2 regions of the Chitinophaga sp. 30R24 genome follow, and region 2 is predicted to be linked to the other one. Evidence: riboswitches for the same ligand, from Rfam matches in the RefSeq annotation. Region 2 holds a riboswitch; the other holds the start of a gene.

Region 1 (3,397 bases), on a different contig from region 2:
TACCGTTATTGTGAGCATCGTAGAAGGTGGCATCCCTAATGGCGGCTATATCGGTGAATTGCTGGTGATGAGCATATATGGGTTCCCGGTAGAGGCCCTCCCGCCGCTGATGATCATTGGTACGCTGGTAGACCCGCTGGCTACCATTCTCAACGCAACGGGAGATAACGTGGCCGCTATGCTTACAACACGCTTCCTGCGGCGGCAGGCGCCGGCAGTTTCGTAAAAGCCTGTTCCAGGTCTGCTAGCAGATCAGCTGTTTCCTCCAATCCTACCGACAACCGGATCAAACTATCGCTCACACCGGCAGCCTTCCTCTTTTCGGCAGGAATAGACTTATGGGTCATTCCGGCAGGATGACATAATAAGCTTTTAATACCACCCAGGCTTTCGGCCAGTTTAAAATAATGCGTGCCAGTAACAAATGCAGTAGCCGCTTCCACACGATCATCTTTTAGCGTAAACGAAATAATGCCGCCAAAACCTTTACTTTGCTTTTTCGCCAACTCATGACCCGGATGCGAAGGCAATCCCGGGTAAAATACCTTTGCTACCGCCGGATGCTTTTCCAGGTATTCTGCCAGGGCCTGTGCATTGAACTCATGTTGTTTAATACGCAGGGGCAGCGTTTCTATACCCCGTATCAGCAGAAAACTATCGAACGGCGACAAAATAGCCCCACAGGCATTCTGATAGAACTTAATTTCTTCTCCTAGCTCAATGGTTTTAGCAATCACCACGCCGGCAATCAAGTCGCTATGGCCCCCCAGGTATTTGGTGGCGCTGTGCACCACCAGGTCTGCTCCCAATTCCAGCGGTTTTTGTAAGATGGGGGAAGCAAAGGTATTGTCTACACAGAACAAGCAGTTGTGTGCTTTCGCAATGCGGCCAATCGCTTCAATATCCGATATTTTCAGGGTTGGATTGGTGGGCGTTTCCAGCCATATCAGGCGGGTAGCGGGTGTAATTGCATTAAATACAGCAGCTGTATCAGACGTATCTACATAGCTCACTTTAATACCGAACTTCTCATATACTTTATGAAATAAACGGAAAGCGCCGCCGTAGATATCATCTACCGCCACAATTTCGTCACCCGATTTCAGTAATTTGATCACCGCATCGATAGCTGCCAGACCACTGGAAAAAGCCGAAGCCGCAGCGCCGCCTTCCAACTTCGCAATAATCTTTTCTGCGATTTCGCGGGTGGGGTTATTAGACCGCGTATAATCATAACCTTTGTTAACACCAGGTGCTTCCTGCACAAAAGTGGAGGTCTGGTAAATAGGAACAGCAATAGCGCCTGTGTGCGGATCTACGGGAATAGCATGAATCAGTTCTGTGATAGTGCTCATCTTTTTTGTTTGATTTAGTTTGATGAAAATTTGATTAAACAGCGTTCGCTAGTAGCCTATCACAGCAGAGGGGGGAGCATAAAAAAACTCACCTGGGAGCCAGATGAGTTTTAGCATATATTTACAATAAATGTATTAAAACCTGAAATCTGACTTATCTTTCCTGGTTTATTAAACCGGATGGATGCAGCACCTTTCCCTACTTGCGCAGGGATGGTTGCTAAGGTATCGTCGGGCCATGTCCCTCCTCCTTTCTTGATAAGCTATTTAAAGAACTACTGCAAAGATAAAGCAGAAATAATAATTCCCAAATTTATTTTCCTATAAATTTAGTAGACTACTATTTTTTGTCCAGTGTAAGGCGGATACCTTCTTCATAGGAAGTGGGTTTTACCTTAAAATGCTGTTCGAACTTTGTAGCATCGAAAATATAAGGATAGTTGCTTTGGTAGAGCATTTCTTTCAGCTCTTTGATCGTAGTGTCGAACAATCCTACAAGTCCCAGCATAAAGGCATTGAGCTTCATATACCTGGGCTTTACACCCATCTGGCCAGCAATCAGTTGCATATATCCCTTACCATCGGGTGCGGGATTGGCTGTAGGCAAATGCCACACCTGGTTCCAGGAAGATTCATCCTGTGAGAGCAGATACAGGGCCTTGCCAGCATCGCGTGTAAAAGTATAGCTATGGGTTTTATCATCTCTTCCTAACCACATAGCGGAACCGTTCTTTTTAAATTTATCGATGATCAGCAGGTTGAGGAAGCCGGTTTTATCGGCGCCTGGTCCGTAAAAATCTGCGGCACGCGCAATCGTAGCAGTAATATTGCCTGCCTTTACTTCATCCATCAGTTGGGTAGCAATAGCAGCGCGTATGGCTCCTTTTTTACTGGAAGGGCGGTAAGGCGTATCTTCCTTCATAGGCCCGTCTACTAACCCATAGGCATATACGTTATCAAAAAAAACAAGCCGGGCATTAGCCTCCTTGCATGCATTGATCACATTGGTCATAATCCTGGGCCATGCAACCGACCAGATTTTTATATTATACTGGAGACCAGCGGTCAGAAATACCACGGCGCTGCCTTTTACGGCGTTCCTGGTTTGTTCGTAATCGGTAATATCTGCTGCTACCAGGTCTGTAATACCTGCCACAGATTTAGGTGAACGGCTTACCAGCCTTACCCGTTGCTGGTGCTCCACCAGTTGATTCGTTAATTCTTCCGCAATTACACCACCGGCGCCAAGGATAGTGTATAGGGGCTGGATAGTTACATCTGCCATATATTTGTAGGTATGTTTTTAAATAGACGGATAAATGCCACGGATATTGTATATCAAGGATCAAGCGGATCACGCGCATCGGCCTGCAAAGAGCAGGCGTCGGGCAAGAATGAAATAAAAGAGGGTTGCGTTTGTTTAATGTCTGCCGCAGGCACATACCCCAGTTCGGCTATACACCGCTGTTTAAACAAAGGGCTTAGCACATACATCAAGTGCATAGGGTCCGATACGCACAGCATTCTTTTGGTAACCGGTATACCGCTCCTCCAGGCAATGCGCACAGCATTGCGTACATTGGTGGTAGTATGACGGGCATAAGGATCTACCATAACAGCAGCCGCAGGTATTTTCAATACATTCACCAGATATTTCTTCATTTCCACCGCCTCCGAAAACTGCGTACCTACCGGCCGCACATGGCCGCCGGAAACAATAATAAAAGGGACCAGACCTTTACGATACAGTGCAGCACCAGTATCGCACCTGCCCTTACCTACTTCGCTCAACGACTCAGTACTAACAGGGCTGGAACCCAGGATCAGTAGAGTGGAATAAGGGTATCTCTCCCAATCGGTGCCTTTTACTTTCTTATACGGGGCTGCATTGGGAGCCGGCAACGGCTCATAACGGGCCGCCTCATCGCGGTGGTTCAGCTCCAACAGCCCCAAAGCCAGCGACAACGACGGTTGAAAGAAAAGCCCGTTACGGGGCAATTTCCCAAACAGATGTTGCACCATTTCATTGTAAGCAACACTGT
Region 2 (3,397 bases):
TACTGGCGCAGCTGGAGGCTTCGTAGAGGAATGGAACTTTATTTTCTGCCTGCAGTTGGTATAGTGCCGGCAGGTTTTCAGCGATCATGCGTTTGCTGGCGCTTACCACAGCTTTTCCGTTGCGGAGGGCAGTGCTTACAATTTCAAAGGCAGCTTCTGTGTCGTTGATCAGTTCTACTACAACGTCGATGGTAGGATCTTCGAGGATCTCATTTTTGTCGGTAGTAAAATAGCTACTGTCTATAGGTCTTGATTTATTAGGATCTTTAATACAGATTTTTTTGATGCGTGCATTAATACCTTTGGTTCTGTTCAAAACTTCATAGAGTCCCTGACCTACGACGCCAAATCCGAAAATGCCTAAATTGATGATCTTATTTTCCATACTTCTTTTTTGAGCTTTTAACCGTTGGCTGTCAGCCTTCCGGGCAAAAGCCTATTGTAAAACAGTGATTTGCTTGCCAGCCGGAAGATTCAGCTTGTCTAGCGCTTGTTTCAGGTCGTTGATCAGGTCTTCGACATCTTCAATGCCGATGGATAAACGTATGCAGGAGTCCTGCAAACCTGTTTTGCGCCGGAATTCTTCCGGGATATTGCGATGTGTCATGGTAGCCGGATGGGCTAACATGCTTTTAACGCCGCCAAAGCTTTCTGCCAGTTTAAATAGTTTGGTGGCATTAACGATGCGGATCGCGTTTTTGATATTGTCGCTTTTCAGGGAAAAGCTGACCAGCGCGCCGTAATTTTTCTGTTGTTTACGGGCGATGTGATGATTTTTATGGGTTGCCAGGCCGGGATAATATACTTTGTCGATGGCGGGGTGGGCAGCCAGCCAGTTAGCGATGGCGCTGGCATTGCTGCATTGTTTTTCCAGCCGCAGGCAAAGTGTTTCTATGCCCCGGATCGTGAGCCAGGCCTCAAACGGACTGAGGATACTACCGGAGATGTTTTGGTTATACCGTATTTGGTCGGCCAATGTTTTAGAGTTCACCACTACCAAACCGGCTATCACGTCGCAATGGCCGGAGAGGTATTTGGAGGCGCTGTGGATAACGATGTCGGCGCCCAGGGTAAGTGGTTGCTGCATCAATGGCGTGCACAAAGTGTTGTCTGCCACCAGCAGGATATTATGTTGTTTGGCAATTTTGCTGATCGACTTAATATCCGATACGCGTAAGGTAGGATTGGTGGGAGATTCCAGCCAGATCACGCGGGTATTGGGCGTAATGGCCGCCAATACTTTATCAAGATTGCTGGTATCCACAAAATTTACCTTGATGCCAAAACGTTCAAACATGTGGTTAAAGATCTGGAAGATGCCACCATAGGTATCTTCCACGGCCATAATCTCATCGCCGGTTTTTAACAGCTTCAATACTGCATCTATAGCAGACATACCACTGGCGAAGGCAAAACCGGCAAACCCTTCTTCCAGGCTGCAGATCAGGTCTTCCAGTACTTTCCTGGTAGGGTTGTTGGCCCTCGAAAACTCAAAGCCTTTATTAATACCAGGTGATTCCTGCACAAAGGTGGAGGTTTGATAGATAGGCACAGAAATGGCGCCTGTCAGTTCGTCTACCGGGATGCTATGAATCAGTTGTGTGGCTGTTTTCATGTTATAAATTATTTTTAATGATATGCAATGCGCGCAAATTTCTGCTACAACTTTATCATTAAAGATCAACTTAAACAACTCAAATCCATAAAAGGAGGTGGGGAAGGGGCATAAAAAAAGCTCTTCCGATTGTTGGAAGAGCTCTTTTAGAAAGATATATATATCAGTGAAGAATAATCTCTGCCAACTTATCTTTCCCCGATTTGCACCGGGGCAGGAATTAGCACCTTTTTCCTGATCATGAATCAGGAAAGGTTGCTAAGGCATCGCAGGGCCAAGTCCCTCCGCCTTTCTGGATAAGTGATGTGTAAGAACTGGCGCAAAGTTAATATCACTTTTATCAGATTTCCAAATTGAAGTTGTATTTTATTTTTTTCAGCAGGGGTTTTATTATATTTGATAGATATTATTTCAATACCCAACCATGCCTTTATGTTTGTTAACCCGTTGCTCTCAGAAGAGCTATTCCAGCATATTTGGGCCTGCCGTTTATTTCAGCAGGATCATCTTTTTACTACTTCAGGAGAATCTGTACAGATCTTATATCCCGGTGTACAGAATTATTGTAGCGGCCCGGATTTTACGGCTGCCCGGATCAGGATAGGCGGTACTTTGTGGATAGGGCAGGTGGAATTGCATCTGAAAACATCCGATTGGTACCGGCATGGGCACCAACACAACCGGCAGTACGATCGTATTATCCTGCACGTAGTATTTGTACAGGATATGCCCGCCGCCCGTATTAATGGGGCGCCCTGTCTGGAACTGCAGCACCATATTCCTAAATTGTTATTGCAACGGTACGAGCAATTACGGCAGCATGCGCCCTTTGTAGCCTGTGAGGCGCATGCTGCCCGGGTGCCGTCGCTTACCTGGCTTAGCTGGAAAGAACGGTTGCTGGCAGAACGCTGGGAACGCAAGATTGGTGGTTTCCGCGCCTGGTTGCAAGGTAACCAGTATAATTGGGAAGAAGTATGTTATTGGGCCGTGGCCCAAAGCTTAGGCACACCGGTAAATGCGCTGCCATTTTTACAACTGGCGCAATCGCTTTCCTATACTTTGTTGCTGCGCCACCGTCAGCAACCCTTACAATTGGAGGCGCTGTTATTTGGGCAGGCAGGTATGCTTAACGGATTACCTGCCGATGCTTATGCGCTGCAACTCCAGGAAATATTTGCTTACCTGCGGCATAAGTACCGGCTTAGCCCCCTGCCGCCACATTACTGGAATTGGCTGCGTATGCGCCCTGCCGCTTTTCCTACCATCCGGATTGCCGTATTTGCCGCTTTGCAGGCAAACACAGCCCATTTGTTTTCCCGCTTACTGGAAGCAGGCAGTATAGCAGAGCTGGAGCGATTATTTTTCGTGCAACCATCGGTATATTGGCATACCCATTACCGTTTTGGGCAAGAGGTAGCAGCTACCCAGCGTCCGGGCAAACAGGCGGTGCACAGTATCCTGATCAACACGGTATTGCCGTTACTATTTTTGTATGGCCAGCAGAAAAATCTTAAATATTACCAGGAAAAAGCGCTGCACTTCCTGCAGCAACTGCCTCCGGAAAAGAACCGGATCACCAATAGCTGGACGCAATTGGGCGTGGAGCAGGAAAATGCAATGGAATCACAGGCATTGTTGCAATTAAAACAACACTACTGTGATGAGAAGAGATGCCTGTATTGTGCAATTGGCACTAAGCTATTAGCTACTAGTTTATAGGTGATAGCCGCTAAATAGCAGCTAACTGCTGGTAGCCAGCCGCTCGCTGTACTACCAGTTAAA

Evidence for each region. Region 2 has a riboswitch for S-adenosylmethionine ahead of ACDQ55_RS13220 (trans-sulfuration enzyme family protein). Riboswitches for the same ligand answer to the same signal wherever they lie in the genome.
Region 1: another riboswitch for S-adenosylmethionine. It lies ahead of ACDQ55_RS19215 (trans-sulfuration enzyme family protein); the one in region 2 lies ahead of ACDQ55_RS13220 (trans-sulfuration enzyme family protein).

What each region holds. Positions count from the first base shown of each region.
Region 1 covers NZ_JBJGXX010000013.1:75,569-78,965, reverse strand. The annotation lists gene ACDQ55_RS19220 (dicarboxylate/amino acid:cation symporter) at 1-226, shown strand, start outside; gene ACDQ55_RS19215 (trans-sulfuration enzyme family protein) at 183-1,355, opposite strand; SAM riboswitch class I at 1,507-1,620, opposite strand; gene ACDQ55_RS19210 (NAD-dependent epimerase/dehydratase family protein) at 1,696-2,640, opposite strand; gene ACDQ55_RS19205 (YdcF family protein) at 2,694-3,397, opposite strand, start outside.
Region 2 covers NZ_JBJGXX010000004.1:286,872-290,268, forward strand. The annotation lists gene ACDQ55_RS13215 (homoserine dehydrogenase) at 1-385, opposite strand, end outside; gene ACDQ55_RS13220 (trans-sulfuration enzyme family protein) at 437-1,615, opposite strand; SAM riboswitch class I at 1,801-1,918, opposite strand; gene ACDQ55_RS13225 (DUF2851 family protein) at 2,048-3,334, shown strand; gene ACDQ55_RS13230 (OsmC family protein) at 3,386-3,397, opposite strand, start outside.